Regions from separate parts of the Paenibacillus sp. SEL1 genome, predicted to be linked through region 1. Evidence: predicted binding sites of a transcription regulator. Region 1 holds the regulator's gene; each other region holds the start of a gene.
The links. Region 1 encodes Rex, which represses fermentation and respiration genes when NADH is low (regulators of the CRP and FNR family bind a similar motif). Its sites were predicted from a motif close to TTGTGAAATATTTCACAA; they were not measured.
Positions count from the first base shown of each region.

Region 1 (8,071 bases):
CAGATCCAGCGCGATAAAGTCAGCCTTGTTGCCTGCTGCCAACGCTCCTACTTCTTTTAAACCAATTGACTTTGCACCGTATTCTGTTGCCAGACGCAGCGCTTCACTCGCAGGAACTGCCGTAGGGTCACCAGATACACCCTTGTGAATAAGTGCTGCCAGACGCATTTCCTCGAACATATCCAGGTTATTATTACTGGCAGGACCATCCGTTCCGAGAGAAACGGTAACCCCTGCACGCAGCAATTCAGGCACTCTTGCCACACCACTTGCCAGCTTCAAGTTGCTACCTGGGTTGTGCGAAACCGCTACACCACGTTCAGCCAGTAAAGCTATTTCTTCGTCATTCAAATGAACGCCATGCGCAACAAGCGAAGGACGGGAGAAAAAGCCAAGCTTATCCAAGTGTGCAACTGGACGCAAACCGTAGTCACGTACGTTTTGCTCCACTTCGGCGATCGTCTCAGACATGTGCGTATGCAGCGGCAAATCCAGATCATGCGCAGCTTGTACGAATTTTTCAATAAACGCAGGTGGACAGGTGTATGGCGCATGCGGTGACATCATCGTTGTAATACGCCCGTCTGCTTTACCATGCCAGTTACGTGCAAAAGTCACGGCCTCAGCCAGCTTGATTCGCTGTTCTTCCTCCGAACATAGTCCAATTGCTCCACGCATCAGACTTGCACGAATACCTGACTCTTCAGCCACACGAGCCACCTCATCCATATGATCGTACATGTCCAGGAAGGTCGTTGTTCCACCTTTCAGCATTTCCAGCACAGACAACGACGTACCCCAGTACACGTCCGTAGATGTAAACTTGGCTTCCATAGGCCACATTTTTTCCTGAAGCCATACTTGAAGTGCCAAGTCATCTCCATGCCCACGCAGCAGAGACATCGCCGCATGACCATGAGTATTAATCAGACCAGGTAAAAACAAAAGCCCCTTACCATCGATCGCTTCCGTCTCTTCCTCACCCGAAGGCAAAGTCTCGCCAATGTAAGTAATGCGGCTATCTTCCACAATCATAAAACCATGGATTACCCCAGCTTCTGGTCCATTTACGGCAAAAGAGCCGTTTTTAATCATCCATTTATTCACTGTCATATTGTGTTTCTTCCTTTCCGTCCTCCAAATAATAAGCGAGGCTAAGCAAATCAGTTGTAAAGTCTGTGGCATGAATCCGAATGTTGGCCGGTGCCTTGAGAGTAGTCGGTGCAAAGTTCAGGATCGCTCCAATTCCGCTCTCAATAAGCCTGTCAGCCACGTGCTGTGCTTCAAAATCAGGTACGGTAATAATCCCGATTCGAATGTTTTTTTCTCTCACAGTCGCTTCCAGTTCATCCATCGGTTGCACGACCAATGTATTGATCTTGGTCCCTACCTTATCCGGAAACGCATCAAATACCGCTACAATCTTCATATTGTCTTTTAAATAAGCGTTATAATTCGAAAGGGCTTGCCCCAGATTACCCGCTCCGACCAATACTACATTAATTTGCTGATCGATTTTCAGGATATGGCGTATTTTCTCAATTAGATAAGAAACATCATAACCGATACCCTTCCGACCAAAATCTCCAAAATAGGCGAGATCCTTACGGATTTGGGCCGGGTTCAAATCTAGCCTCTGTCCCAACTCTTGAGAAGAGACCGTAGCCACCTCCCGTTTGTGAAGTGCATTCAGATAACGTAAATATACGGGTAACCTCCGTACGACAGCCTCTGAAATTTTATCTGATTTCATACTTGCTCCCCCTAATTGTAACGAACATACTTAGTGTCCGTCCGTTATGCCTCGGTCTCCGGGGCGGATTGGAGCCATTCGGCGATGCGGGGCACCATTTGCTCCGATGGCATATGCTCCATTTTTGGTCCCGGTAACGAGTACAAAAAGTGCTTTCCGTAATAGGATTCGATCACACGCGTATCGTAAACGATAACGACCCCGTGGTCGCTCGCTGTACGAACCAACCGACCAAATCCCTGTTTGAAGCGAATGACCGCTTGTGGTACAGACAGCTTCATAAATGGATTCTTCTTCTGCTGCTGGAGCAGCTCGCTTTTTGCCTCCAGCAACGGGTGATTCGGCGGTTGAAATGGCAAGCGAACAATGGCCAGACAAGTCAGAGCCTTCCCCGGAATATCGACACCTTCCCAGAAGCTGCTGGTTCCCAGCAATACAGAAGCTTTGGCTTCCTGAAAACGGCGGGTTAGCTTGCTGCGACTCCCACTGTCCACACCTTGTCCCAGCACAGTAATTTCGCTGGATGCTAAGGCCTCTTTGAGCGGCTCATACACTTGCCGGAGCATCCGATAGGAAGTAAACAGAACGAGCATTCTCCCCCGCGTCGCCTGAGCAGTCGCTCCTAGAGAGCTAACGAGCATATCTACAAAGTGTGCATCTCCTACACTGCCCTTCACGCTTGGGAAATCCCGTGGAATGACCAGCAACACCTGATCCCTGTAATTAAAGGGTGACGGGAGCTGCGAAGTCATCAGCCGCTCTTGATCTGCGGCTTCCTGCAAGCCGAGCTGATCGATCATGTACTGAAACGACTTATCTACCGATAAGGTAGCAGACGTCAGAATAATGCTTCTTTTTTTGTCAAAAAACATTTCTTTCAACTGGCGGCTCACATCGACGGGCACCGCATAAAATTGTAATGATTTACTGCGGAATTGCCCACTCGCTTCGAGCCAGTATACGGTTGTTTCATCATCGAGTCGCATAAAAAAGCGCAAATTTTCTCGAATCCCCGTCAGATCCTTGAGCAGACCCGTGATATCTGTAATAAGGCTATCCGCCGCATAATCGTCATGTTCTTCCTTGACGTCCAGCATCAGCTTGTCACCCTTGCGCAAAATTTCACTCATCGTTACATATAGCTGATTTTCCAAAGCCCCCGCCTGATCCCACTTTGCAGGCTTGGCTGAAGGTTTGAGACGGGAAGAAAACTGTCCTGTTTCACCTGGTGTCGCATCGCTTCGTTCTGGCAACATGCCAAACAGCTTGTCGCTTAGCAGGTCCCAAGTTTCCTTAACCTCTAACACGAGCGGATACATCTGATCGATGGTTGAGGCCCAATCCGTCGACTTCTCGTGCCCCGATTTCGCCAACTGTTGACGAAGTGAAGGCAGTTGTCCATTCTTGCTGTCTTTGAACAGTCGCGTCAGTGTATGCACGAGTGTGAAATATTTCATATGCATACCTAGGTGCTTACCAGCTACTTCCTCCAGGTGATGGGCTTCATCAATCACCAGATGTTCATAGCTCGGCAACAATTGGTGACTAGCTTTGACGTCTGTAAACAACTTAGAGTGATTCGTAATAACAACATCCGCTATCCCTGCTTCATGGCGTGCACGATGATAATAGCATTTGCGGAACCATGGGCAAGAACGACCAAGACAGGACTCTGAATCACTCGCCACCGTTTCCCAGAAATCTCCACCACGGTTGCTCAGATTCAGTTCTTCATCATCACCGGTTTCTGTTAGCGTCAACCAGACGATCATCTGAGCAGCTGTAATTAAATCTTCCTTCGGTGTCGCGAAGTCTCTTCTGTTTATTTTATGTTCAAACTTACGCAGACACAAATAATGTCCCCGACCCTTGAAAATAGCAGCCCGGAACGGAAACGGAATCACCTTGGTCAGCATCGGAATGTCGCGCTCGCGTAATTGCTCCTGCAGGTTGATCGTATGTGTACTTACCATAACTCGCTGTCCTTTTTTCACACTGTGATACAGCGATGGGAGCAAATAGCCGAGGGACTTCCCTGTTCCTGTACCTGCTTCGATCAGTAGGTGCTTGTCTTCACTCAGTGCCTGATTTACACCCTCAATCATCTGTATCTGCGCCTCGCGCTCCTCATATTGGCTCAAGGATGAACGCAAATTGTCCCGCACATCATCCATGTACTCCTCAAAGGAAACACCTGACAGTGGATTCGGGTCATCTTCTCTACGCGGAGCAGCTAGCTCCGTCCAATCTTCCACTTTTAGCGCAAGCTGACGAAAAAACTGATGTCCCTCCAGATCCTGAATAGGATGAAGCTCTTTCTCTTCACGCACCCCATCAAGAAACCATCCAAGGTCACTGTCTTCCTCTGCAAACAAATCGCTAAGCCGCTGTATCGTTATCAAAGGTAATGCTTGAAGCTCACCCAGACACTTTAAAAACACCTCAGCCGTAGCCAACGCGTCGCTGTCTGCTTGGTGAGGGCGATCATGCGCCAGCCCAAACTCAGAAGACACAAAACCCAACTGATACGAAGATAGCGATGGAAACATAATTTTCAGAAAATCCATTGTATCCAAGATTCTTCCGCTAAACGGCAAATAACCGCACCGATCCAGAGCGTTTTGCAAAAAATTAAAATCAAACGCCACATTATGACCGACCAGTACAACATCGTCCAGCATAGGCACGAGCTCCATCATCATTTCTTCAAGTGCAGGAGCATCCTTGACGTCATCGTCTGTAATTCCGGTCAACCCGGTGATAAAAGGGGGAATAGATCTGCCAGGGTTTACATAAGAGCCGTAAACACGGGAAATGCTGTTATCATGATCTATAATTGCAAGTCCGACTTGAATGATGTCATCCGCGGACTGGGTGCCTGTCGTTTCAAAATCCAATACCGCAAATTTCATTCGGGCTAATCCTTTCTTATGACACTTACAAAAATAATAACTCTGTATATTAGCATAGCAGAAGATCGCCTGTTTGGAAATTAAGACAGCCAAAAAAGACGATGCACACGCCGCCTGAGAGGTGGGCATGCATCGTCTTGCTCGGTGTCTGACAACTACATCCAGGTCATCATGGAGCTGTCGTATCGAAGCTTTTCGGTACCGGACAGACAGGCTTCCATATTGTGCAGCGGCTCGGGTAACGCAGGATCGAACTGATGTGCGAGAGCAAAACATTTTTGCGCCTCCTCTACGTCAGCCTGCTTTGCCAACAGACAGCCTAGCGCATTATAGATGACCGCCTTCAGTCCTGCCTGCTCAGTCAGGTCCAGCACCTCCTGAAAATGGCATACAGCCTCTGCTGGATCATCTAGTTGAAAATAGGCCATTCCCATATACATGCGACTCTGCCAGCTGTTCGGAAAATGCTGTAGTACCTGCTCAAATTGTTGGATCGCCTCAGGGTACATGAGTAATCGATAATACCCTTGCCCCCGATTAAAAGCTGGCAGCTCTTTTTCAGGTAACTCCGTGTCAGACATATCGGTCTCCGCGGAAAACCCGGCCGCACGCAGGCAAACCATTTTTTCCTCAAAGGCCAGCCACTCATCCATAATTCCGTCACTCATTCTCCGCAGCAGACTCCAGTGCTGTAGCAGCTCCTGCCTGCGGGAGCCCTGGGCTGATGGGTAATGCTTCACGATATCATCTAACATGCTGTTCATTTCTGCGAATACATGCTGGAACATGTGCATCCCGCCCTTATGAAAGATGGATTAATACACTCACATTTTTCGCTTAAAAGACGGGTTTCATCCGCACTCCCATTCATTACATGATCGTCGCGTGTACTTCTTTGTTCATCGTTTGGGCTGGTTTATTATGTTCATCAACAAATACCACTGTTGGTTTGTATGTTTTGGCCTCTTCATTCGACATGGAAGCATAGGAAATAATAATGACTGTATCACCAGGCTGCACCAAACGGGCTGCCGCACCATTGAGACAGATTACGCCGCTCCCACGCGGTCCGGGGATAACATAGGTTTCCAGTCGAGCTCCATTGTTATTGTTTACAATTTGAACCTTTTCATTCTCCAACAAATCCGATGTCTCCATGAGATCTTCATCTATAGTGATACTCCCCACATAGTTCAGGTTAGCTTCCGTAACCGTAGCGCGGTGAATTTTGGATTTCATCATGGTTCTAAACATGGGAAAGCACCTCCGCATTCTGTATTCTTATATTGTCAATCAGTCTGGTATTGCCAAATTTCACAGCCAGCGCTACGATGACGTCTTCCTGAACATCACATAGCCGCTGCTCGGGAAGAAGGGGCTCCAGACCGGGAAAAGTTAATATTTCAATGTAATCAATGTCTGCTAAAGGAGAGGAAGTAATGGTGGACTCCACCATTTGATGTAGCTGACGAATCGTAATTGTGTTTGTTACTATATCTTCGCTCACTTCTTGCACCTTACGCAGTGACTGAGACAGCACCAACGCCTGCTCGCGCTGTTCTGCACTTAAATACACATTACGGGAGCTGAGGGCCAAACCATCCGCCTCTCTGACGATGGGACAAGGTACGATAATCACGTTCATATTGAGATCAGTCACCATCTGCTGGAGCACAGCAACCTGCTGCGCATCCTTCATTCCAAAGAAAGCCAAATCAGGACCTATCATGTTAAAAAGCTTGGCTACCACCGTAGTCACACCATCAAAATGGCCTGGACGGGAAGCACCGCACAAACGATCTGTCAAACCGGATACACGAATTTTGGTTTGGGTTGGTTGTGGATACATTTCTGCTACAGTTGGCAAAAAAACAATATCCACGCCTTCGCGCCGCGCTACCTCCAAATCACGAGCTTCATCGCGAGGATAGCTGTCTAGATCTTCATTCGGTCCAAATTGAATCGGATTTACGAAAATGCTAAGCACCACCGTATCCGCCATTTCACGCGCCTTGTGCATCAAGCTCGCATGCCCCTCATGCAGGTATCCCATGGTTGGTACAAAGCCGACTTTATGTTGCTGTAAAGAGGTAGAACCGTGTACCTTTTTTGTCCCGCTTGTCCCAAGCTGCCGACGTTCAGCAATAATCTTGCGCAGCTGAGCCACTTCTCTTACGATGATCATGATCGTGATTCCACCTTTTCCTTAGCTTGTTCCTGTGTCTGTCCTTTTGCCTTACCATACAGGGATTCCACAACGCGGTCATCCGCGCTGAACACATGCTCCGCGGCCGGAAATGCCCGCCCTTTTACATCACTCACATACTGCTCAATGCTGCTGCGGATCAAGCCGCCTACATCGGCATAGGTTTTAACAAAGCGTTTGCTGAAATAAGGCGATGCGTACTGAATCAGATCGTGATAAACGAGTACCTGACCGTCACATCCACGTCCAGCACCAATTCCAATGGTTGGAATGGAAAGCTCTTTAGAAATCGCTGTTGCCACTTCCTCAGTTACCAGTTCCAATACAACGCCAAAAGCACCCGCCTGCTCCAGCGCCTTGGCGTCCGCCATTAACCGGCGTGCGTCCGCTTCGTCCTTGCCTTGAATGCGATAGCCGCCAATTTGATTAACCGATTGCGGAGTAAGCCCGATATGTCCCAATACAGGCACACCTGCCTGAACAGTTGCTTTTACAACATCAGCAATTTCAGCTCCGCCCTCCAATTTAACAGCATGCACATGTCCTTCCTGCATCAGACGGCGGATGCCCTGAAGACTTTCTGATACGCTGCTGTGATATGTCATAAAAGGCATGTCCGCTACGATAAATGTATGTTCCGCGCCTCTTGCGACTGCCCGGGAATGGTACACGATATCATCCAAGGTTACAGGGATGGTTGAATCGTAACCAAGAACTACGTTACCCAGCGAGTCACCCACGAGAATCATGTCAATTCCCGCCTCCTCGGCTATTTTAGCCGATGGATAATCATAGGCGGTCAGCATACTGAGCGGAATGCCCTCTTGCTTCATCTTTTTCATTTTCACAATATTCAGTGCTTGTTTTCCTGCCATTGTAAATGGCTCCCTTCCATCTTTTTTTGGCACAAAAAATAACCTTTTATGAACGCCTATACATCTGCGTCATCAAAAGGTCCGAACAGCCAAAAAAGACACTCATTTTGAGATCGTCCCTTCTGTCTCGGTCCTGTTCGGCTCAGAGCAGAATCCAACGTAACCTTCAAATGAAGTTATGATGGTCTTACAAACTTGCTAAAGTAGAGCATGTGCCCCTGGAGTGCAGCTCGGACCGTCCGATGCCGCCTCCTGCACAGTATAACAAAAAACATCAGCTTTTTCACGTGAAGTTTTGCACAGGGAATAGAACGATTTCGGTCGT
Region 1 is NZ_CM137723.1:5,363,026-5,371,096, forward strand. It holds gene ACYCSE_RS24530 (amidohydrolase) at 1-1,113, opposite strand, end outside; gene ACYCSE_RS24535 (redox-sensing transcriptional repressor Rex) at 1,100-1,753, opposite strand; gene dinG (ATP-dependent DNA helicase DinG) at 1,798-4,665, opposite strand; gene ACYCSE_RS24545 (tetratricopeptide repeat protein) at 4,821-5,453, opposite strand; gene panD (aspartate 1-decarboxylase) at 5,536-5,919, opposite strand; gene panC (pantoate--beta-alanine ligase) at 5,912-6,850, opposite strand; gene panB (3-methyl-2-oxobutanoate hydroxymethyltransferase) at 6,847-7,746, opposite strand.

Region 2 (8,071 bases), 2.7 Mb from region 1:
CGGTATCTCCTTTAATAATCCCGGCACCTGAAAATTCTAATTCTCCATCTGATTCAGTGATGTTCTGTAATATATAGCTTTTTTTGGAATGCATTAATCCATCCAATTCAGACAAATTGACTCCCCTCATTACCTTGCTGGTTCTGAAATGGTTACGAAGCATATACAAAATATGAATGGATGGGACCTCGTCTTCATATTTGGTAACTAAAGTGCTAGCTGCTCGATCCTTGCTTAAGAAGACCAAACAACTCGGGCGAATATCATTATCACGTAGCACAAAATCCATTAATTGCTGCATCGTCTGTTCTTTCGCCAAATCGGTGGCAACCACCATGACCTTTAGATGGTGACCAATAACCGGGCGATCCAAACGGAGAGAGAGTTGTCGAAAGATTTCAAGCAAAGAATCCCCGGTGGCTGCTATATTGACATAATTTGGTCCTTGTCCGCCACCGCCTTGCTGCTCTGTGCTTCCAGATGATTTTTTGGGGACGATTTGTACGCTGGCGGTAATTTTATTTTTCTTGAAGTAACGACTACCTTTCTTTTCCAGATTCTGCTCTAATGGAGTAAGCTCCCCCTTATCCAGAGCCAGTCCTGTATATATGCTGAGCTCTTCTACTTCTTTGCTGCTCCAGCAACCGACTTGAGTTATAAGTAGAATGAAAGCAAGCAGCAAGGATAGCATAGGGCGTCTACACATTTTGCTTCATTCCCTTCTTCCTGATTATGAACACGATGGAGAGAAGTACCGGAACCAGAACAAATATAACGATTCCCATGTATCCGATCGCATCGCCTAGACTAAACACTTCCATCATACGAACAGGAGTCATTGTAGAGATAAAAATAATTGGGATTAAGCCAAAAATCGCATAACGATATTTAAGACCGAACACCTGTGAGACCCCTAGGGAAGCATTGAAGAAGAAACTGCAGAAATTACAAAACATTTGCATCATCCAGATCACTAGCAGAGGAAACTCAAGCCGCTCAAAAAGAAAACCGGGGATTTCAAAACTGCGCATCAAATTGATGGTAGGCCAAGTACTTGTCACAGTGGAGTCCATCGATAACCCGCCGATCACCATAACTACGGTCAAAAAGTACAAAATTAAGGGGATACTGATCCCCACTACCATGGCCTTTAATGCTTTCTCAGGGTATTGTAAAAAAGCGACCAGTGTCATGACGACTTCACATCCAGAGAAAACAAGAATAGTCGATTTCAGACCCTTGATGACAGGTAAAATCCCCTCACTCAGTACAGGACGAAGATGATCAATCTCAAAAATCCTTAAGCTAAAGACAAAACAGAGCAGCAGAAAAAAAAGACTAATTGGAAGTACAATCTGGTATAGCCGAGCGATGGGATTAATGCCGCCAAAAACCAAATAGCTTCCTACCCAGATGAATGGAATCACAATCGCCCAGATCGGAGTGCCTTCCAGCAGAAAAAACATGGTCACTTCAGCTAAAACCCGAATCTCAAAGCCGGCGATGATCAAAAAATATATAATCAATAACACACTTAAAAATCCACCCGGAATTGTGCCCACGATTCTTCTGGAATATTGATACACGGTGTTTTCAGGAAACTGTTGACTTAATTTCACCATGAGCCAGACGACCAATATGACAATACATCCACCGAGAAGGACAGAAAGCCATGCATCAGGAGTCTGTACCTTTTCAGTTACACCTCTCGGCAGTGTCAAAATCCCTGCGCCCAATACAGTATTGGTCAGGAACACAGCCGCCTGCTTGGTTGTGATCTTATCATCAGAGCGTCTAAACACCATAGCTCCTCCTTCGTCTTGGCATCATGGCCTACGTTTGGTTTGCTGAGTTTTCATCATAAGAGGTCTTTTTTTCATCATAGATATAGGAGCTCGAATATACATATCCTTCCAATCGCTTAGGCGCATAGGGGAAAAGGGCGTTACATACGGTACGCCAAAGCTTTTTAATTTCGTCAGATGGATACAAATTAACAGAAAGAACAATATAGTTCCGAACATGCCCAGGATGGCTGCAAAGAGCATGCCGGCGAAACGCAAAAGACGCAAGGTAATGCCCGCACTGTATGTCGGTATCGAAAACGAAGAAATGGCAGTAACCGCAACCACAATTACCAGGAAGGGGCTAACGATGCCTGCATTTACAGCAGCGTCACCGATGACCAAGCCTCCCACAATACCCATCGCAGGACCAATGGGTTTGGGCAAGCGAATGCCGGCTTCCCGTAGGATTTCGATAGAGATTTCTAAAATCATAACCTCAATGACGGATGGGAAGGGGACGCCTTGACGGGTTTCGATGATGCTAATGACCAGCTTGGTCGGAATCAAACCGGGATGAAACGATATAAAAGAGATGTACAAAGCAGGCCCCATAAGCGCTATAAAAGCCCCGCTAAAACGCAACAGCCGTAAAAGTGTTCCTGGAATCCAGCGCTCATAATAGTCTTCAGGTGATTGAAGAAGCATGCTGAAGGTCACCGGAACAATAAGTGCAAAGGGAGTCCCATCCAGCAAAATAGCTATTCTTCCTTCCAACAAAGCATTAATGACACGGTCGGGACGCTCTGTGTTGTGAGCCTGCTGGAACGGACTTAAATAATTGTCTTCAATAAGTTGTTCCACATAACCGGATTCAGCCAAAAAATCCATGTCTATCTTTGAAATTCTGCGGGTTACTTCTTCGAGGAGATCTGGATTCACAATATCCTTTATATACGCGACAACCAGATCTTTTTTGATTCGGCTTCCCACTTGAAATTTCTTCATTTCCAGACTTTTGTTTAAGCCTTGGCGTCGAAGCATCGAAGTATTTTCACTTAATACCTCCGTAAAACCAATGCGGGGACCCCGAAGTAATGCTTCAGAGGTTGGTTCATTGACGGAGCGAATGGCGCCATTGGGCGAGCCCACCAGGAGTGCTCCCTTCATTCCTTCAATTAATAAGGCAGTATGGCCTAAAAGTATAGACTCCTGCAGGTCCTCCATATCAGCAACTTCACTAATTTGCGTAAGTGGCATCAAGTTTTCTTTTATAAAGGAGTTACTTATACTTTCTTGCTGTTCCTGTGGGTCCTGCTGGCCCTCGTACATCAAGACCTCCAATACCTGCTTGCTCATAAGTTTTTCATCCTGCATACCTTCTATGAAGACTAACACGGACCGAGCACGATATTTCTTTACTACAAACTCACGAAAATGCACATCACTATTTTCGCCTATAGCCTCTCGGATCGACTTTAAGTCGGAATCATAATTCCCTGTAATTTTGGAGCTTGGTTCATGCTGTTGATCAGCATCGTCTTCGTTATGTTCGTCGGAAAGCGGACGATCAGAAGAATGTTTGGATTTTGCCCCCTTACTGCCGACAAACGAATAAATCGATGTGTTTATATAATAAATTCCTAAAGGAATAACCAACGCGAGGCCTGCTTGAAAGAGTGTAATCCAGCTTGGAATATAAGAAATTATTTTAGACCACATGATGATCACCTCCATACGATTCAATTCATGTTTCCTTAAGATACAAGTTGTTCCTAAAGTATTCCTTATAAAGGTTGTATTTACACATGAAATGGAAAGATTCGTTCGATGAATTGAGCAAGTGATGTATTTAGTATTTATGAAGTTTGATTTATGGCCTTACCTTTATCCCTTGAAACGGAATAGGGAAATCCCTAAATATTCTTAATTTGAACTACATTGTGACTGTGATCACATATAGCTCTGTCTGCTGTACTAGAATAGAAGCATAAGCAATATTCATAGGAACGTAGGAGATGTCGTCGGATAGGGAGTATCGTCGAATGAATGGAGGAACCGGTATATGATAAACAGTAAACAGAAACTTGTGGTTATAGGGAACGGGATGGCTGGTATCAATACGGTCGAACAAATTTTAAAATTAACAGATAAGTATGAAATTACGGTCCTGGGAAATGAGCCGCATCCGAACTATAACAGGATCATGCTCTCTTATGTACTGGAAGGCAGTAAAACGATTGATGATATCATACTGAACGATTTGCAATGGTATGCGGATCAAGGGATTACTTTATATACAGGAAAAATGGTGAAAAGCATCGACGGTGAGAACAAGAAGATTCACACCGAAGACGGACTGGAAATTGATTACGATGTAGCTTTGGTAGCTACGGGCTCACAATCATTTATTCTGCCTATTCCGGGTAAGGAATTACCGGGTGTCATCGGTTTCCGAGATATCGCCGATTGCTCGGCAATGCTTGAGGCAGCGAAGACCTTTAAAAAGGCAGCTGTCATTGGTGGAGGTCTGTTAGGGCTGGAAGCAGCTAAAGGCTTGGTCAACCTGGGAATGGATGTTACGGTCGTTCATTTAATGGAGGATTTGATGGAACGCCAGCTGGACCGGGAAGCCTCTGCGATGCTGAAAGCAGAACTAGAACGCCAGGGAATCAAGTTTGCTATGCAAATGCAAACTGCGGAGGTGTATGGTCAAGATCGGGTACAAGGGCTGCGGTTCTCAGACGGAAGCGAGCTAGAAGCGGATTTGGTCGTTATGGCCGTCGGGATCAAACCTAATATTCAGGTGGCTGTGCAAAGTGGTATGGAAACGAACCGTGGTATTGTAGTCGATGATTTGATGAGAACCTCCGTGCCGGATGTATATGCTGTAGGGGAATGTGTTGAACACCGCGGAATCTGTTATGGTCTGGTAGCTCCGCTGTTTGAGCAGGGAAGTGTCATTGCCAAACATTTGGCAGGCGCGGAAACTGAAGGTTATATGGGATCGGTGGTTTCTACCAAGCTCAAAATTTCAGGGGTGGATGTTTTCTCAGCTGGCGAATTCATAACTCAGCCTGAACATACGGTGATTGTTGCAAAGGATGAGTGGAAGCGCACATACAAAAAAGTGCTGCTTCGTGAAAATAAGATTGTTGGAACTGTACTGTTTGGTGATGTGAGCGAATCTGCTAGTCTTCAAAAATATGTACGTCAGCAAACGCAGATGACAGATGAGATATATGGACAGATCATGGGTACTGGATGTAGCAATCACGGGGCGAAAACATTATCCGCTGAAACGATGGCGGATGATGAAATTGTCTGCGGCTGTAACGGTGTGACTAAAAAGGCGATTGTGGATGCAATTAATGATAATGGACTGACCACAGTCGATGAAATTAAGGCATGCACCGGAGCAACGCGTTCCTGTGGAGGATGTAAGCCTGTCGTTGAGCAAATTTTACAATATGTTCTTGGAGACAGCTTCAAGACGTCAGCCAAGCAAGGAATATGTGGTTGCACATCATTGAGTCGGGACGAGATTGTGGAAGCGATCAAAACCAAAGGGCTGACAACAACGCGTGAAGTTATGAATGTACTGGGTTGGCATAATGATGAAGGATGCTCCAAATGCCGCCCGGCGCTGAATTACTATTTGGGAATGATTAACCCGGATACCTATGAAAATGAGGGAGATTCCCGTTTTGTAAATGAGCGATTGCACGCAAACATTCAAAAGGATGGAACGTTTACAGTTGTTCCTAGAATGTACGGCGGTGTAACGACCCCAGAAGATTTGAAGAAGATAGCAGATGTTTCTCTTAAATACAACGTTAAGGTCGTTAAAGTAACAGGAGGACAGCGGTTGGATTTGATTGGTGTCCGTAAAGAGGATCTGCCTAAAGTATGGGAAGAACTCGATATGCCGTCGGGATATGCCTACGCGAAGTCACTTCGTACGGTTAAAACCTGTGTTGGATCGCAATTTTGCCGGTTTGGCACACAGGACTCGATGGGAATGGGAGAAGTGTTGGAACGAAAATTCGAACGACTGGATTTCCCAGCAAAATTCAAATTAGCAGTTAATGGATGTCCACGCAACTGTGCGGAATCATGTACTAAAGATATCGGAATCGTAGGTAATGATGGGGGCTGGGAGATCTTTATCGGTGGTAATGGCGGTATTAAAGCACGGTTGGCTGATTCACTCTGTAAAGTGAAAACCGATGCCGAGTTGATTGATATTGTAGGTAGCGTAATGCAACTCTACCGGGAAACAGGACAATACCTGGAGCGCACGTCGGAGTGGGTGGAACGGATCGGTCTGGAAGAGATTCAGAAGGCTGTCGTTCAGGATACAGATCATCGACAAGCTTTAGTAGAACGCATCGAATTTGCACTACAACAGGTGGAAGACCCGTGGAAAAAGATCATCAATGATGAGGATACACGCAAAAATCTATTTGAGGTTGTCACTCCGTCTATTGTGTAATTGTATCTAAAATGCCTGAGGAAGGGAGCGATCAAGCAAATGATCAAAAATGCCGAATGGCTTGTCGTCGGTCACAGTAAGGATTTTCCGATCAGAATAGGGCGTACCATCCATATCAAAGGTGCTGAAATTGCTGTTTTCCGCACTTCGGAGAATGAGCTTTATGCCGTTGAAAATATCAATCCTCATCCCAAAAGAGGCCCTCTTACAGAGGCGATAGTATCTGGTCATTATATTTATGATCCTTTATATGACTGGAAAATTGATCTGCAGACAGGCATCGTTCAAGAGCCTGATCACGGACAAGTTAAAACATTCGCCGTTTGTGAAGAGGGAGAAGAAGTAAAAGTATCACTCGAAACGGTTTAGTTCGTCTGATGGAATACAAATAAAAAAGGGCTTGACAGGAACAATCCTGTTGGGCCCTTTTTTCGTTTTGGATCAGGTAATGGTAACTCCTGCACTTGCATAACCTACGATAGTGTTTACGAGGGAAAGTCCCGTAGCTGTTGCAGAGAAGACAAGGAGCAGACGAGTCTGTGCGGTTACCGGTATAGCCAACCCAGTAGTAATACCGCTAGAGATCGTTCCCAAAGCAATAATGCCAGCCAGTGGAGGGGCCAATGTAACGATAGCTCCGGGAACTGCTGTGAAGGTATTATTAGGTGTTGGGGAACTAAACAACTGGGCAGTAATCGTCGCAGTTGAACCCACGAGAGTTAACGCAGCTGTTGTACTGAAGTAACCAGCAATAGATGTAATTACGCCATCCCGTGGTACGGAAAAAGCAAAGTTGATCAGAGGTCCTACAAGTGTACCTGTCAGGTCAATGGCCCCGCCTACAAGGCTAATCCCTGTTGCTGAGCTTCCAAAGCCGATCAAACTGGTGGTTCCTACCACCCCGCCAAGAACGGTTGTCAGGATAGCAGGTCCGCCCGAAGCAAACGGAATGATGGCTCCCGAACCGGTCGCTCCAGTAACACCAGCCGTGCCCGTGGCTCCGGTAGCACCAGCCGCGCCCGGCAGCCCATCAGCTCCGGTCGGCCCTGTGACCCCAGCAGGTCCGACGGCGCCAACCGCGCCCGGGAGCCCATCAGCCCCGGTCGGTCCTGTGACCCCGGCTGGCCCGATCAATCCATCCGCGCCCGTAGCGCCCGTAGCGCCCGTGGCGCCTGTCACACCCCCGGCAGGTCCCGCAGCACCCGTAGCGCCGACGGGTCCGGCAGGGCCTTCCGGTCCAGCGGCCCCGATAGGCCCGGCGGCGCCAATAGGTCCAGTCGCTCCAACTGGTCCGGCAGGCCCCGCAGGCCCGGGAGGCCCTTGTGGGCCTGGTCCACCTACTGGTCCAGGCGCACCGCCGGGTCCCGCAGGTCCAGGAGGCCCGGGAGGCCCTTGTGGGCCAGGTCCACCTGCGGGTCCAGGCGCACCGCCGGGTCCCACAGGTCCAGGAGGTCCTTGTGCACCTGGCTCCCCTGACAAGTATGTTTCTCCTAATACGTTGCTAACCGTCGTTCCAGCGATTCTGATCGCGCTGATTAAGCTGTCTTTAAGAGCAGGATCGAGGGGTTCTTGTAAAACGATGGACAATAGGGCATCCAGCAATTGTTGCAGTGCAGTACCTACACCGATCGGGGAGAAGGGTGTAGCTTCTAACGCAACAATAGCAAGCTCCAGCGCTGCCAGTAGGTCTGCCTTAACCCCGCCTCTAAGTCTTAAGCTTTTCGCCAGAGACAACAAACGTCTTAAAATCTGTTGCAAGGAAGATACATTAGCCGTAGAGGGGTTTGCGAAT
Region 2 is NZ_CM137723.1:2,693,354-2,701,424, forward strand. It holds gene ACYCSE_RS12330 (Ger(x)C family spore germination protein) at 1-706, opposite strand, end outside; gene ACYCSE_RS12335 (GerAB/ArcD/ProY family transporter) at 699-1,802, opposite strand; gene ACYCSE_RS12340 (spore germination protein) at 1,827-3,506, opposite strand; gene nirB (nitrite reductase large subunit NirB) at 3,850-6,279, shown strand; gene nirD (nitrite reductase small subunit NirD) at 6,319-6,648, shown strand; gene ACYCSE_RS12355 (exosporium glycoprotein BclB-related protein) at 6,721-8,071, opposite strand, start outside.
Region 2: nirB (nitrite reductase large subunit NirB) is a predicted target of Rex. The motif match lies at 3,726-3,743, and genes of this name have one in related genera.

Region 3 (8,071 bases), 160 kb from region 1:
ATTTTTTTCACGATAAAGCTATTTCTTGAGCCCGGCCTTTTCACCGATGCCTTACGCTCAGTGTCGGGACCTTTCTTACACCCTTATTGTAGAATAATGATAGAGTGTAGTATGTGACAAAAATCACAATATGAGTGATTTTTGTCACTTTATTTTCCCTAGCTTCACGCCTATATCCTTAGCCTTGCCGTTCACCTCCCTTCCCAAACCAACAGGCCCTCTATATAGAGAGCCTGCATCGGTATTGAACGAGAAAATGCTTTTTCACAAGCCTCTTCGTACCTATTATATTATTGGTCAAAACGTCCGTAGAAGGCATTGCGATAGACATCAGCCAACTCAGTAACCAGTGGCAACTTCGGATTCGCAGTTGTACATTGATCTTCAAATGCGCGGTCAGCCAGATAGTCTACACGTGATTCGAAATCCTTTGCATCGAAACCGATTTGTTGGAACGATTCCTCGATACCAAGTGTTTTGTTCATTTTACGGATCGCTTCGATCAAGCTGTTAACCCCTTCTTCGGTGGTGCGTGCAGGCAGTCCCAGTATGCGCGCGATTTCTGCATAACGCTCATCCGCAACAAAGTGCGAATATTTAGGGAACGAAGCAAATTTTGTCGGTTTTTTCGCATTATAGCGAATGACGTGCGGCAATAAAATGGCATTCGTGCGGCCATGCGCTGTATGGTATTGTCCACCCCATTTATGTGCAAGACTGTGGTTAATGCCCAAGAATGCATTAGCAAATGCCATACCAGCAAGTGTAGAAGCATTATGCATTTTTTCACGAGCCAGCTTATCACCAGTCAGAGCCGATTGTTCTAGGTATTGGAATACCAATTGAATGGCTTTAATTGCCAGACCATCTGTGTAGTCATTAGCCATTACGGACACGTAAGCCTCGATAGCATGTGTCAGAACATCCATACCTGTGTCCGCTACAGCTGTTTTAGGTAGCGAATATACAAACACTGGGTCAATAATTGCCACATCAGGAGTCAACTCATAGTCAGCCAGTGGGTACTTCGTGTCGCCCAGGTTTTTGTCCGTAATTACTGCGAACGATGTAACTTCGGAACCTGTACCCGAGGTTGTAGGGATAGCTACAAATTGTGCTTTTTGGCCCAGACGTGGGTACTTGTAAATCCGTTTACGGATATCCATGAATTTTTGTTTTAAATTATTGAAATCAGTATCTGGATATTCATAGAACATCCACATGCCTTTAGCAGCATCCATTGGGGAACCGCCGCCCAGTGCGATGATGCAATCCGGTTGGAAACGTCTCATCATTTCAGTACCACGTTCTACCGTAACTGTCGATGGATCTGGCTCTACTTCAGAGAACACTTCGATAGCTACTGGTGTTTGGCGTTGATGCAGATAATGAATAACACGATCTACATATCCCAGTTGTACCATCATAGGGTCTGTGATAATGGCTACACGTGTGATATCAGGCATTTTAGCAAGATACTGTGTCGAGTTTTTCTCAAAATAGATTTTGGAAGGTACTTTGAACCATTGCATATTCACCGTCCGTTTCGCCACCCTTTTCACATTAATCAAATTGACTGCCGATACGTTCGACGAAGTCGAGTTACGACCATACGAACCGCAACCGAGTGTCAACGAAGGAAGGTTGGTGTTGTAAATGTCGCCAATCGCACCATGTGTGGAAGGTGCATTTACAATGATACGTCCTGTTTGCAGACGGTTTGCGAAGCGAGCGATAACGTCCTCATCGTTCGAATGAATAGCGGACGAGTGGCCCATGCCCCCGAATTCCACGACTTCAGCAGCACGTTGAATACCTTGTTCCGCATTTTTTACTTTATAGCAAGCCAATACAGGACTCAATTTTTCCGCAGACAATGGGAATTTTGTTCCTACCCCTTCAATCTCAGCGACCAAAATTTTAGTTCCTGCTGGTACTGTAATACCACTCATTTCAGCAATTTTCACAGCAGACTGCCCGACGATAGCTGGGTTCACTGCACATTTCTCGACATTCATAGCTCCTTGAGTGAGCTTAGCTGCTTCTTCTTTATTTACAAAATAGCAGCCGTTAGCAATCATCAATTTTTTCACTTGTTCGAAGATTGGCTCTTCGATAATAACCGCTTGCTCGGAAGCACAAATCATACCGTTGTCGAAAGATTTAGAGAGGATGAGATCGTTCACAGCCTGCTTGATGTCTGCTGTTTTTTCAATAAAGCAAGGCACGTTACCTGGGCCTACACCCAGAGCAGGTTTACCGCAGCTATATGCCGCCTTAACCATGCCTGATCCACCAGTTGCCAGAATCAGCGCCACATCAGGGTGGTTCATCAGTACATTGGTCTTATCCATCGAAGGTGCTTCAATCCATTGAATACAATCAGCTGGAGCACCATGTTTAACAGCTGCTTCGAGCAAGACGCGGGCTGCTTCCGCACTACACGATTGAGCAGATGGATGGAAACCGAAAATGATTGGGTTACGTGTTTTAATGGCAATCAGCGCTTTGAACATCGTAGTCGAAGTCGGGTTTGTCACTGGAGTGATCCCCATGATAATGCCGACTGGCTCTGCTATCTTTTGAAAACTGTCAAAATCATTGTCCTCAATGACACCGACGGTTTTTTCATTTTTGATACTATGATAGATATATTCTGTTGCAAACATGTTTTTGGTGATTTTGTCCTCGTACACACCGCGTCCTGTTTCTTCAACAGCCATCTTCGCTAGGTACATGTGTTTATCCATCCCTGCGAGTGCCATAGCTTGTACGATTTCGTCAATCTGTTCCTGATTCATACTCATGAAAGCTTGCTGTGCCCGGTTCCCCCGGTCAATCAGCGTTTGAATATACTGCTCTGCGCTTTGCTCTTTTTGGATAACCTCGTTTTTAACAGCCATTTCCCTCATCCTCCTGTTATCTCGTGTACTATCTCTTGTTCACGCACTGATCGTAACACAGCTTTCTAAGATATATTGTGATTTTTTTCACAATCTATTTAAAATTTTATTTTATGAAGTGAATTAAATCACAAAGTTTGGAATTCTGCCACTTTTACCCCCTCTTCTTGCCCCAAAAACGCATTGCGCAGGTATATAATGAATTTGAATTGATCAAGTTGCAGATAAAAAACATAGGATACAAAGGGGAAATGGACGATGAGAAACCCTACAAATGTAATGGAAGCCCGCGGCAACACCTGTTGCTTCTCGGAGGCCAGCTTCAACCGGTTGCAAGTGATGATGAAAGATCGAGTTATGCCTGAAAGCTCGCATCTGTTCTGGGAAGGAGATACAGCGGATAAGCTGTTTTATATTAAGCGTGGACGCGTGAAAGTAACCAAAACAACGGATGAAGGTAAGGAACTTATTCTATATATGTATCAAAGCGGCGATCTTGTTGGTCAAGCTGATCCATTTTTCGGTACTAAGCATTCCTTTTCTGCTGAGGTTCTGGAAGACAGTGATATTGGCGTAATCGATCATACAGATCTGGAACTGCTTATTTGCCAGCATTGTGATTTTGCGATTGACTTTATGAAATGGATGGGTTCGCATCACCGTATTACTCAGACTAAGTTCCGCGATTTGATGATGTACGGCAAGCCAGGTGCTTTATGTTCAACACTCATCCGTCTATGCAATACCTATGGTGAGCCTCACGGCGAACATATCCTGATTCATAAGAAAATTACTCATACTGACTTATCTAATATGATCGGTGCGACTCGGGAAAGCGTAAACCGGATGCTTAGTGATCTACGTAAGAAAAATGCAGTAGAATACGATAACGGCATGATTGTTGTCAAGGATTTGGAAATGCTGCAAGGCGTATGTCATTGTGAATTGTGCCCTCGTGAGATTTGCCGGATATAATAAATCGTTATTTATGTAAAAGGGAGTGTTATAAGCCATTATAGCTTATAACACTCCCTAATTTATTTCCACTTCCCTACTTAATACAGGAGCAGTAGCGAAGCATTTTAACAATAGTCCTTCTTCTGGCAACACACTTTTTAAAACTGTAAGCATAGATAACTTAAATTCCCCATCTCATAGCTTCTATGGATGACCTTGGCTTTGTTTGCAGGATTTCCACTCCCCATCGCAATAAACAACGGTACAAAGTGCTCTGCTCTTGGTACAGCCTGACGAGCATACGGTGCTTTGCTTTTATAGTGATCCAAAGCCTCTATATCTCTACTTTGCACTTTTTCAATAATCCAATTATCAAAATCTATAGCCCAAGGTTCTGTTTTCGTTTCTCCCCATTTGACGATACGCAGATTATGAACAGTCACGCCACTGCCAATGACCAGAATATCCTGTTCTCCCAGTCCACGTAGCACTTCACCAATGACATATTGTGCTTTGGGCGAGAGATATGGATTTACAGAGATCTGAACTACCGGAATGTCTGCCTCAGGATACATACGATGCAACAATGTCCAGGATCCATGATCCAGTCCCCTCACCCGATCAGTTTGTACGTCAATACCCTTTTGTTCATATAATTTTTTCAGCTTATTGGCCAGTTCGACAGAGCCATGTGCTGGATATTTCACCGCGTACAGTTCCGGTGGGAAACCACCAAAATCATAAATGGTATCGTACACGTCATCCATCGAACTGATCGTCAACGTTTGCGCTTCCCAATGAGCAGTAAAGATAACAACCGCTTTAGGACGAATACTTTTCCCCAGTTGCTCTAAAAATGAAGTATAGTCCGTCTGTTCAATAGCAAGCATCGGTGAGCCGTGGGCCAAAAATAAAGATGGCATCATATAAAGATCCCCTTGTCATCAATAATTTATTTTATTCATTAAGTAACTTTATGTAAGTAATAGTACATAAGTAACAGAGTTATGTCAACACAGACTCCAACATACACTTAGATCAGTGATTCCATAAATAAAGATTGATATAGGTATAAAGTCATAGTAATATGTAACTAATAAATTTTAAAATTTCACTACACTTCGATACAAAGGACTGGTTTCTATGGAGATACATACTTCTAATTGCCCAAAATGTGGTTCCGTTTTTCGTCAGAACCTTAGAAACCTGTGTAGTACTTGTATTCAGGAAGAAAATATATTCTTAGACCGCTGTTCTAACTATCTATGGAAGCATCCTTCTACTCATACCCGCCAGCTCAGTGATGTAACCGGCACACCTATAGAATTACTCACAGACTGGGTAAGAGCAGGCAAGTTTCCCTCCACATACAGTCAGCTCGATTATCCTTGTGAGTCCTGCCGTTCCCCTATTTATGCAGGAAGACTTTGCCATTCCTGTCTGGGTACATTCCGTTCGGCCGCGCTGGATATTCAAACCCGTGTGCCCCGCCGTGCAACAGCAGCATTATTCTCAGTTGCAGGGCGCGTCAAAGGCTATTAAGCCGTGCTACCTATGCACATCATTTCTGTGATATGGATAAGTAGTCCTATACACAAAATAAAAAAACAGCCTTTTTCCTAGGAAAAGGCTGTTTTGCTATGAGAAACGCTTATTTAGTTTGGTGCTCATCTAATCCATTCCTCAGCCCAAAATTGAATCTGTTCCATAACCGGCTGAAGTGCACGGCCTTTGGTTGTTAGCTCGTATTCAATGCGGACAGGAGTTTCCGGATATACATGACGTGTAAGAATTCCTTCATTTTCCAAATCTTTCATCCGCTCTGATAACATTTTGTCACTCATTGTGGGAATCAGATTGGAAATATCCTTAAACCGCTTAGGACCGCTCATCATGGATTGAATAATTAATCCATTCCAACGCTTGCCCAAACATGAAAAGGCGGTTTCAAAACGCGGACACATTTTTGCACATTGCGGTTGACTCTCCAAATTTTTCACCTTCTTTTGCATTTCGGTTTGATAAAGCTTTCCTTTTGTTAGTATATATCATTTTAGCATACTTTATCCCGAAAGAAAACACTTTCTTCTTAAATTAAATACCTGCGCCGATAAAGTTGCCATGACCAAAACTGATTATACAACAAACCAACACAGCAGGTATATGTCTAAATCGTTAAATACAAAAAGGCGGAATCCCAAAGAGGTTCCGCCTATCAATCTGTTCATTATACACTCATCCATATGTGATGATTGTCATTATACCAACACTCCACCGAGAGGTCTTACAGGTTCACTTCTACCATATATTGGTTTGTTAATACTTGTCGGAGAAGTCCAACGAATGCTGTTGGCGATAACTTTCAAAATATCAGGCTGGTAATAAGTCGGATAGGTCTCATGACCTGGGCGGAAATAGAATATCTTACCGCTACCTCGGCGGAAGGTACATCCGGTTCTAAATACTTCGCCGCCTTCAAAGTTACTAACAAATACCAGTTCATCCGGCGTAGGAATATCAAAGAACTCGCCATACATCTCTTCCTGCTTCAACAAAATTTTGGCATCTATGCCTTCTGCAATGGGATGTGACGGATTCACCGACCAAATAATCTCCTGTTCACCTGCCACCCTCCATTTCAGGTCACAGCTAGTGCCCATTAGGGCTTTGAATGGCTTGGAAAAATGGCCTGAGTGCAGCACGATCAACCCCATTCCTTCCTGCACTCGCTTGACAACACGCGCCGTAACTTCATCGCTCACCTGATCGTGGGCTTTATGCCCCCACCACAGCAGCACATCTGTGGAATTCAGAATATCTTCTCCCAAACCATGCTCGGCATCATCACGCAGAGTAGCTGTTCGAATGGCAAATCCCTCTCCTGCCAGGCCATCAGCCAACGCTTTGTGTATCCCGTCAGGATATATCTGTTTGGCTTCATCATTCAACTTTTCGTTCAAAAATTCATTCCAAATGGTGACGTTAATCATCAACATTTCCCCCTATTAGGTTAGACCCACCACATCTCGCTCAGCGGTTCTTCAATTAGTACCTGGCGAAGATTGTGGACAGCCTTAGTAAAGCCTTCCTCCACGGACATCAGACCATCTTCATGCTCAATACTCACTACATAATCGTATCCCACCAGACGCAGGGCACTGATAATATCTGCCCAGGTTTTTACATCATGCCCATAGCCCACAGTTCGGAACTGCCAAGCACGATCTAGCATTTTCGTATATTCCTGCATATCGGTAAGTCCATATTTATTTACATTGATCGGATCAATCGTCGTATCCTTGGCATGAAAATGGTGAATGGCTCCCTCTCGGCCCAAAATTTGAACCGCCTGCACTGGGTCAATTCCCTGCCACCACATATGGCTCGGATCCAGATTAGCACCAATAACCTCTCCCGCAGCTTCACGCAAACGAAGCAAGGTCGCTGGTGTATGAACGGAGAAGCCCCCGTGTAGCTCCAGCCCAATTTTAACATGATGATCTGCTGCAAATTTCCCCGTCTCGGTCCAGTAAGGAATAATTTTATTCTCCCATTGCCACTTCAACACTTCCTGAAAATCATTAGGCCACGGAGCCACAGGCCAGTTTGGATATTTCGCATCCTCATGATCACCCGGACAGCCAGAGAAAGTGTTCACAACTGGAACTTCCAGCTTTTCAGCCAATCGAACGGTTTTAAGAAACGCATCATGATCAGCCTGGGCCAAATGCTTTTGCGGATGGAGAGGATTGCCGTGACAGCTAAGCGCACTAATCGTTAGTCCGCGGGACTCTACTGCCTTTTTGAAATTTTTGAGCGCTGTATCATTCTCCAGCAACTCATCCGGCTTACAATGCTTATCCCCAGGGTTGCCGCCTGTACCGATTTCTACAGCATCCAATCCTTGAGAAGCCACATAATCCAGCGCCTCCTCCAGCGAACGTCCGCCAAACAACACCATAAATACTCCAAGTTTCAAAAGAAATCCCTCCCTGTATCATATGTGAAAAAAGCTGCTTTCATTATAATGATGGTCTATTCGGGATAATTACGGGCTTAGTCAAAATAGACAGCTTTCCCCGTACGAGCCGATTCATAGATAGCTTCCAAAATTTCAGTAACAACCAGTGCCTGTTCCGGTTTCACAAGAGGTTCTTTGTCGTCCAGAATAGATTCGATCCACAGACGGGCTTCGCGGTCTGCTTCATTTT
Region 3 is NZ_CM137723.1:5,521,108-5,529,178, forward strand. It holds gene adhE (bifunctional acetaldehyde-CoA/alcohol dehydrogenase) at 291-2,903, opposite strand; gene ACYCSE_RS25360 (Crp/Fnr family transcriptional regulator) at 3,162-3,878, shown strand; gene ACYCSE_RS25365 (DODA-type extradiol aromatic ring-opening family dioxygenase) at 4,019-4,786, opposite strand; gene ACYCSE_RS25370 (winged helix-turn-helix transcriptional regulator) at 5,528-5,872, opposite strand; gene ACYCSE_RS25375 (ThuA domain-containing protein) at 6,119-6,850, opposite strand; gene ACYCSE_RS25380 (sugar phosphate isomerase/epimerase family protein) at 6,871-7,839, opposite strand; gene ACYCSE_RS25385 (Gfo/Idh/MocA family protein) at 7,917-8,071, opposite strand, start outside.
Region 3: adhE (bifunctional acetaldehyde-CoA/alcohol dehydrogenase) is a predicted target of Rex. The motif match lies at 2,979-2,996, and genes of this name have one in related genera.

Region 4 (8,071 bases), 1.5 Mb from region 1:
GCGAAGGCCAAGCCATCACCAGCGGATTTTTATCAAATAAAATCGTAATAGCCTTTGCCAAGAAGACTGCTTGTGCAATCACTGCGGCCCCCTGGAGCAGGGAAAGGGCAGCCAGTAGCAGCATCACTGGCCGAATGCCCTTTAATTCAAACCATGCCTTATCCATTAGTATTCCAAATGATCCTTCTCACTGAGACGCTTATGGAAAACAAAATAACTCCATGCCTGATAAGCCAGCACAAAGGGTAAAAGCGTTGCTGCAACAATCGTCATGGCTTTCAGTGTGTAATGACTGGAGCTTGCATTATAAATCGTTAAATCAAAAGCACTGTTAATCGAGCTCACCATAAATCTTGGGAACAAACCGACGAATAACGATACGAAGGTCAGTAAAATCACTGCACCTGTCATCCCGAAGGCCCATCCTTCACGGCGCTGCTTCAGGAAGTACCATGTCAGCACATAGGCGACAATTCCCACCGCAACCGCAGCATACATAAAGGGACCGCGACGTGCAAATAAATCCGTTGCAAAATAAGTCCATACCACCATGCCCGCGAGTAAAATGCCCAATACCGGAAGAAACTTGGACGCGATCACACGAGCGCGATCCCGTACTTCTCCAATCGTCCGCAGGGAAATAAACGTCAGTCCGTGCATTAGACACATTCCGACCACTGTCAGTCCAATCCATACGGTGTATCCATTGAATACATCGGAAAATCCAGCTTTCAAATCCATGTTTTGCTGAATAGGTACACCTTTCACCAAAGCCGCAAAAGCCATACCGAACAGCATCGGCGGTAGAAAGCTGCCAATCAGAATGCAGGCATCCCACGTTCCTGTCCACCATTTCCCTTCAGCCTTGCCGCGGAACTCAAAAGAAACTCCACGCAAGATCAAACCTAGCAAAATAAAGACAAATACCAGATAATATCCGCTGAACATGGTTGCATAAAAATGCGGGAATGCGGCAAACATCGCACCTGCTGCTGTAATCAGCCACACTTCGTTGGCATCCCAGAATGGACCAATCGTATTGATCATCAAACGTTTTTGTTGGTCATTACGCGGCACCAATCCTGTGGCCATTCCTACGCCAAAATCAAAGCCTTCCAGAAAAAAGAAGCCAGTAAACAGCACAGCAATCAATAGGAACCATAAATCATTTAGCGACAATGGTGTCACCCCCTTGAGCAAAAGGATCATGAATTACCGTTTGTTGATGCGGCTCAATATCTGGACCTTTGCGAGCCGTACGGTAAAACAGAAACGCCAGCACACCTGTTAAAATTAAATACAATGTGGTAAATGAGATGAACGAGAACAACACTTCTCCAGCCACAACAGTAGGCGAAACAGAATCTTTCGTTTGAAGTAAACCAAATACAGTCCACGGTTGGCGACCTATTTCAGTCATGATCCAACCTGAAGTATTCCCAATGAATGGAAGGGATATCCCCCATATCATAAGACGGAAGAACCAGCGATGTGAACCTTCCAACTTTTTACGGAACGTCAGATAAGCTCCGTATAAAGCGAGTGCAATCATGCCACATCCCGCCGCAATCATAATGCGGAAGCTCCAGAACGTGGTTCTTACTGGCGGGATATAATCTCCCGGACCATAGGTTTTCTCATATTCTGCCTGAAGCTCATTCATACCAGGCACAGAGCCGGTAAATTTACTATAGGATAGAAAACTCAAAGCAAAAGGAACTTTAATCTCAAAGGTATTTTCCTTTTTTCCAGGATCAATCCATGCGATAACTGTCCAAGGAGCGGGGTCACCGCTGTTCTCCCATAAGCCCTCACTGGCAGCCATCTTCATCGGTTGTGTTTTCACTAAATATTGAGCCTGACCATGACCAAACAAAGGAATAGCTATGGCGCTGATTAAGGCAACAATAATGCTCAATTTGAAAGAAGGTTTAAAAAAGTCCATATTCTTTTTTTGCATCAGCTTCCATGCACTGATACCTGCGATCAGAAATGCTCCTGTCGCAAAAGCAGCAAACAGCGTATGCGGAAATTCCCATAGCAGTTGTTCGTTCGTTAGCAGAGCGGCAAAATCTTTCATTTCTGCACGTCCATTTTGAATCTCATATCCTACGGGACGCTGCATGAATGAATTAGCAGCTAGAATCCACAATGCCGATAACATCGTACCGATAGATACCAACCACATACAGATTAAATGGACCGTTTTGGACAATCTTTCCCAACCGAAAACCCATAATCCGATAAAGGTCGATTCCAGGAAAAATGCAAGCAATGCTTCAATCGCCAGCGGCGTACCGAATACATCACCGACAAAACGGGAAAAGTCCGACCAGTTCATCCCGAACTGAAATTCTTGCAAAATCCCGGTGACGACGCCCAGTGCAAAGTTAATCAGCAGAAACGTTCCCCAGAATTGAGCCATTTTTTTGTACAAGTCATTTTTCTTGATAACATACATCGTCTCCATAATTGCCACTAACAACGACAATCCAATGGAGATCGGCACATAAACAAAGTGAAGAATCGTTGTGGTTGCAAACTGCAACCGTGCCAAATCCAATACGTCCATGATGTTGCTCCCCCCTGCACTTCTCTTAACAATGATTTATAGTATTTATAATCTGAAGTCTTCTCCATTTGTGATAGTATTCACATTCTTACATATGCAGCGGTCACTTTTTAGAAAATGACTCACTCCATACCTTCACCATGGTTGTCATGATCCGGCTTCAGATTTATCCCCATTATATAGAATAAATTTAAATGAAATAGAATCGAAAATGTGAACATCGTGTCAAAGCTGTGTCATAATGGTGGCGATTTGATGAAAACGCCCTAAACTCCATAACAAATGTGACATTTTCGATTGATCTATCCATTTTTTCACCATAAAAAAGAGCCTCTCTTCGTTCGGAGGTTGTACCTCCGACATCTGCAAGAGAGACTTCATAGCGTTAAACCTAGGAATCTATCAACAGCCATCTGTTCCTCCGTTCTTTTGAACCCGATTACGGTAGGAGGAAGGTGACATTCCAGCATACTTTTTAAATTTACTATGAAAATAATCTGCATTCGCATATCCCACGCGTTCCGCCACCTGGTGTACCTTAATTCCTTGTGCAAGCAATTCCCTTGCTCGCTCAATCCTCACCTTATCCAGGTAGGCATTAAAGGCCTCGCCAGTATGACTTTTGAACAGTTTACCCAAATAGCCACTATTGTAATTGAACATATCTGCCAGTAACTCCAGTCGCAAATTTTCATCATAATGACTATGTATAAAGTCAATCATTTGTTTCATGATGATGCCCTTGCCACCAGATTCAGTCTGGCCAATCCATTGCAACACATGCTCCAGCGAGTGATCCACCAACTCGCCCAATGTGGAATAAGCATATACATCGGTTATAAAGCTGGAGTGCTCCTCCAGCACGGTTCGGCTGTGATCCTGTCCGGCTGCATACTTGTTCAACGCCAGTGTGAATGTTTGAGCGAACGCCGCCTTGATTGCAGATTCTGTGCGATAAATCCGTGGAAATTGGTCTTCCATTTCCTTAATGACACGGGTTGCAGCTTCACTATTAGCCATATCTAGCGCATAGTACAGCTTTTCTGCATAACGTAGGGGATCATTTGTAGCACGATCAGACGCTCCACTCATTTCAGTCTCAACTGTCTCCAATTCGTGTAGGTCTCCGGAAAGCATGACTCTTTCTGCCCGGAACAAAAACGTACGTTCTAACAATCGTAGTGCCTGCTCAAAAGATCTGGGAATTTCGTTAAGAATGGATACAGGATCACCGGCAGCCACATAAATTTCCGTTGCCCACGGCTTTAGCTCCTGTCGCCAAGTAGCCAGTAACTGAACAGCATCTTTCTCCGTTTTTAACGTGGCGGGAAGCAAAAGACCCATATATATTCCAGCCTCAAACACGATACCTCTGCCCTGCTCATGGCACAATTCCGTTAGCCGCTGCTTTGCTGCCGACTGCCGAGCTTGCCGATCCCAGTCAGGAATACGTAAATCCAGCAGAATAACCTGATAGCTACTCCAGTCCAACGCTGGTAACGCGGGCTGTTGTCCATGTTTTCCGTTACCGCTTTGATGTTCAGCTTGCTCGGATGCTCTGTGCAGAGAATCGCTGCTTTCTACGGCCTTACGAGCATGCTCTCGATGAACCGGAAACAATAATGCTTCGATCCAATTACGCTCATGGGAAGGCGTACTTCCCCATTTGCCTTCTTCTTTCTCGTCCTCAATGTTTTGCCATACCCGTTTCAACTCTGTCGTCATTTCTTCCTCATCAACTGGCTTCAGCAGATAGCCATCTACCCCGAAGCCCAAGGCTTGCCGTGCATAATCAAAGTCTGCATATCCGCTTAATATGAGAAAATGAAACGGCTCTCCGTTCTTTTCACGTATGCTTCGTATGACCTCCAGTCCACTCATCCCGGGCATACGAATATCTACAATGACCAGCTCCGGCCGATGCTCTCCGAACTTATCCAGAGCCTCGCGTCCGTTCCCTGCCGTATCGACAATACGGAAGCCACAATTCCCCCAGTCAATAATAGAGGACAATCCTTCACGAATCGCAGGCTCATCATCTACAATCATTGCTTTATACATTTGACTCTTCCTCCCTTGGTATGGAAAAGTATACGGTTGTTCCTACTTGTAATGCGCTTTCAATATGCAGTCCATAACGTTCGCCGTACATCAATGTCAGACGTTGATGTACATTACGCAGGCCAATACTGCTCCCTTCCGGCTCATCCGCCCCCCTGATCCGATCTAGCAGACGGGTCAGTTGCCCAGCTTCCATGCCGATCCCGTCATCTTCTACTTTAATTTTCAACTCTCTTTGTTCTATTGTAATATCTACCTTCACGGTAACTGGCTCTTCCTTATTTTCCAGGCCATGAATGACTGCATTTTCCACCAGCGGTTGTATGATTAAGGGAGGAATCGACATGTCCGTCGCGCTTTCTTCCAAATTCACTTCATAGATCAAACGATTTCCAAATCTGAACTGCTGAATTTGCAAATAGGATCGCACCATATCCAGCTCCTGTAGTACCGTCGTTTTACCACTACCAATCTCCAGATTCCGGCGCATCAGCCTGCCAAGCAAACGCACCGTCGTTGCAATTTCCGCTTCCCCATTCAGATGTGCTTTCATTCGAATGGACTCTAACGCATTAAACAGAAAGTGCGGATTAATTTGGCTGGCCATCATTTTTAGCTTGATATCCTTTTGTGCCAATTCCAGCCTGTTGTTGTGCTCACTCGTTTCATAGACCTGCGCCATGAGTTGGCGAATACTACTCACCATATAGTTGAAACGGCGGGATAAATCCCCGATCTCATCCTTTCCCTCCACACTCGATACCACATGAAAATCGCCCGCGGCTACCTTACCCAGCTCATAGCTCAACCGCTGTAGTCGTTTGGTAATCAGCCAGGAAATGATGGTGATCAGAATCAGTGCCATAACCAGCACTGCAAGAACACATAAAGCACCAATCAGGCTGATTCGGTTGGCTCCCTGTACAATATGCTCCGTCGAAAACACTGAAATAATCGTAAATCCGCTCACACTGGAGGCGGGCAGCAGCTCATCCACGATGATGTTGGAGGGCACTCCGTTGATTTTCGCTTCATATATCCCCTTACCCGCACGCTGGACGTCAAAGCCCAAATGTAAATCGCTCAACGTTTGGCCCACCGACTGTGGATGAGTAGCTGCGACCACAATCCCGTTACGATCTGTAATCAATGTTTCAAAAGGCTCCTTGCTCAGCATATGATTCAACTCGGTCTGGCTCAGCGATATCATCAGAACTCCCTTGGTATTGTATTCGGGAAATGGAATTTGCCGTACCAGGCTCAGGCGATTAACCGGGTTATCTTCCTTATCCTGAATGTAAAACCAGTTAATCGCCGTCCCCTTCAAAGCCGTCTGAAACCACGGCTGCCGCTCAATGTTAGAGTCCACTGGAATAAACTCCAGATTATTGACAAGCGTCGGATTGTACGAATAGAACCGGATGGTAGCAACTTCTCTATATTGCTGAGTATACTCATTAAAATCCTTGTACTGATGATACGCATTCATGAGCTCAAGCATGCCCGAATAGCGGCGGTTCGCCATCTCCCTCAGCCTTTTATCGAACATGAGCCCATTTGAAATATCCGTTGGCACACGCAGTAAATTTGCCGTCTGGCTCTTGATCTTTTCCACATTGTTTACCGTCTGGGCAATTGCACTATTCAATGCCTGCTCTCGCAAATAAAAAGTAACGCAACCGCCCACCACCAGCACCGGGATCATGACAATCAGTACGTAGGAGAACAGCAGCTTATTCCGCATACGCATATTATTCATCAAAAGCCGTACTCCACGATTCATGCCATTCCTCCCATAAGATAAGCGCTTACATTTTTATGTATTTTCACATTCTCTATCTCGCCCTATATGTATCCAGTTTAATGCTTCGTAACCTCTATATCTATATTTTTGCAAAATTTAAAAATGTGGCGAACGGAGTCACCACACTTTACAATTCCTAAACTATTTACGTACAAAAGGTTCGATATGCACTCCCTGCGGCAGCTTGTGCGGATCTTCCGGGTTGATACGGTCATAGAACATAATGCCGTCCAAATGGTCCATTTCATGCTGCACGACAACCGCTGCATAACCTTTGAAAGTCAATAGCTCCTGTGTTCCGTCTGGTAAAGTGGCCTTAATACGAATTTTTTCGTAACGCGGTACATATCCGGCTACGTACCGATCTACAGACAAGCACCCCTCTCCCTGTTCCAAATAAATCATGGACGTGGAGTGACTGACCAGCTTCGGATTAAACAATGCGTACTCTACCGTTTTGTCCCCATCTTCATAATAAATAGCGCACATTCTTTTGTTCAGACCTACCTGATTCGCGGATAGCCCCACACCCGGGCGTAGATCATAGCGAGTGGCCAGCTCTTCATTTTGGCTATTTTTCAGATAATCTAGCATCCATTGCATCTGTTGCAGGTCCTCTTCAGACAGCGGCAGGCATACCGGCTCAACCTTTGTGCGCAAAATCGGTTCCCCTTCACGCACGATATCCTTCGTGAGAAGCATGTCCATCGATTGATTACTCATTCGTCAGCCTCGATTCATTTAAATAAATATACTTTCATGTTATTCTGCAAAAGTTAGGGAGTTCCCAATATTCCTACAAGTTTTATCCCATAAATTATATCTATTCATGAAATGAATTGTCAAAATGAAGCGGTATTTAAGCCATTAAATATTCATTGCCTTAATGGTTTATCTAATTAACAATTATACTGATGATACTGATGATACTGATGCTCTATATATGCTTAAACGAAAAACCCCCTTAACCAATGAAGTGGTCAGGAGATTTTTTGCCGTTATCATACCTTTGAAATTAATCTACGTATCTTTTCTTACTATTAAGATGGCTGCTCCAACGCACTTGGAGCTTCACTAAACAGCTGCGCCTTTGGATTCGGCTGTGTCCAGGTATTATAATATTGCGAGTTCTTGCCGTAGGAGTTGTCAATGACAACATGCGGCATATCAAGCAGACAGGCCAGAATGTGACCGTGCAGCCGTGAAGTGCGAACCTCTCGGTAAGAGCTGAACAGCGTAACCGCCTTGTTCATGAGATGGTCTGTGTACTTGTACCAGAATGTTCGCGTAGGCAACGGGCCACCAATTTTCTTATCCAGTCGATAAAACTTCTGGAAATAGACAATTCCCTTCACTTCCAGCGGAGTGAACAAAGTATCCCAGTCCAGCCGGTGAGCGGCATCTGCCTCGTCATCGAACTTCTTTTGTCCACCCACCGTTTCAATATCAGTCCGCAGGAAATACAATACATCCTTCACGGTTTCCGTAGTCGGCTTCAATGGCCAGAGCTGGTGTGCCATATCAGGACATAGTGTGATACTGCACTGGTTCAGCTTGTCCTTAGCCCACTGATAAGAGCGAGTATCCCGCACAAACATATGTAGATCCGGATGAGCATTGAACAAGGCAGCGAC
Region 4 is NZ_CM137723.1:1,089,043-1,097,113, forward strand. It holds gene cydD (thiol reductant ABC exporter subunit CydD) at 1-166, opposite strand, end outside; gene cydB (cytochrome d ubiquinol oxidase subunit II) at 166-1,179, opposite strand; gene ACYCSE_RS05170 (cytochrome ubiquinol oxidase subunit I) at 1,166-2,572, opposite strand; gene ACYCSE_RS05175 (response regulator) at 2,975-4,633, opposite strand; gene ACYCSE_RS05180 (cache domain-containing sensor histidine kinase) at 4,626-6,416, opposite strand; gene def (peptide deformylase) at 6,579-7,160, opposite strand; gene ACYCSE_RS05190 (polysaccharide pyruvyl transferase family protein) at 7,478-8,071, opposite strand, start outside.
Region 4: ACYCSE_RS05170 (cytochrome ubiquinol oxidase subunit I) is a predicted target of Rex. The motif match lies at 2,641-2,658, and genes of this name have one in related genera.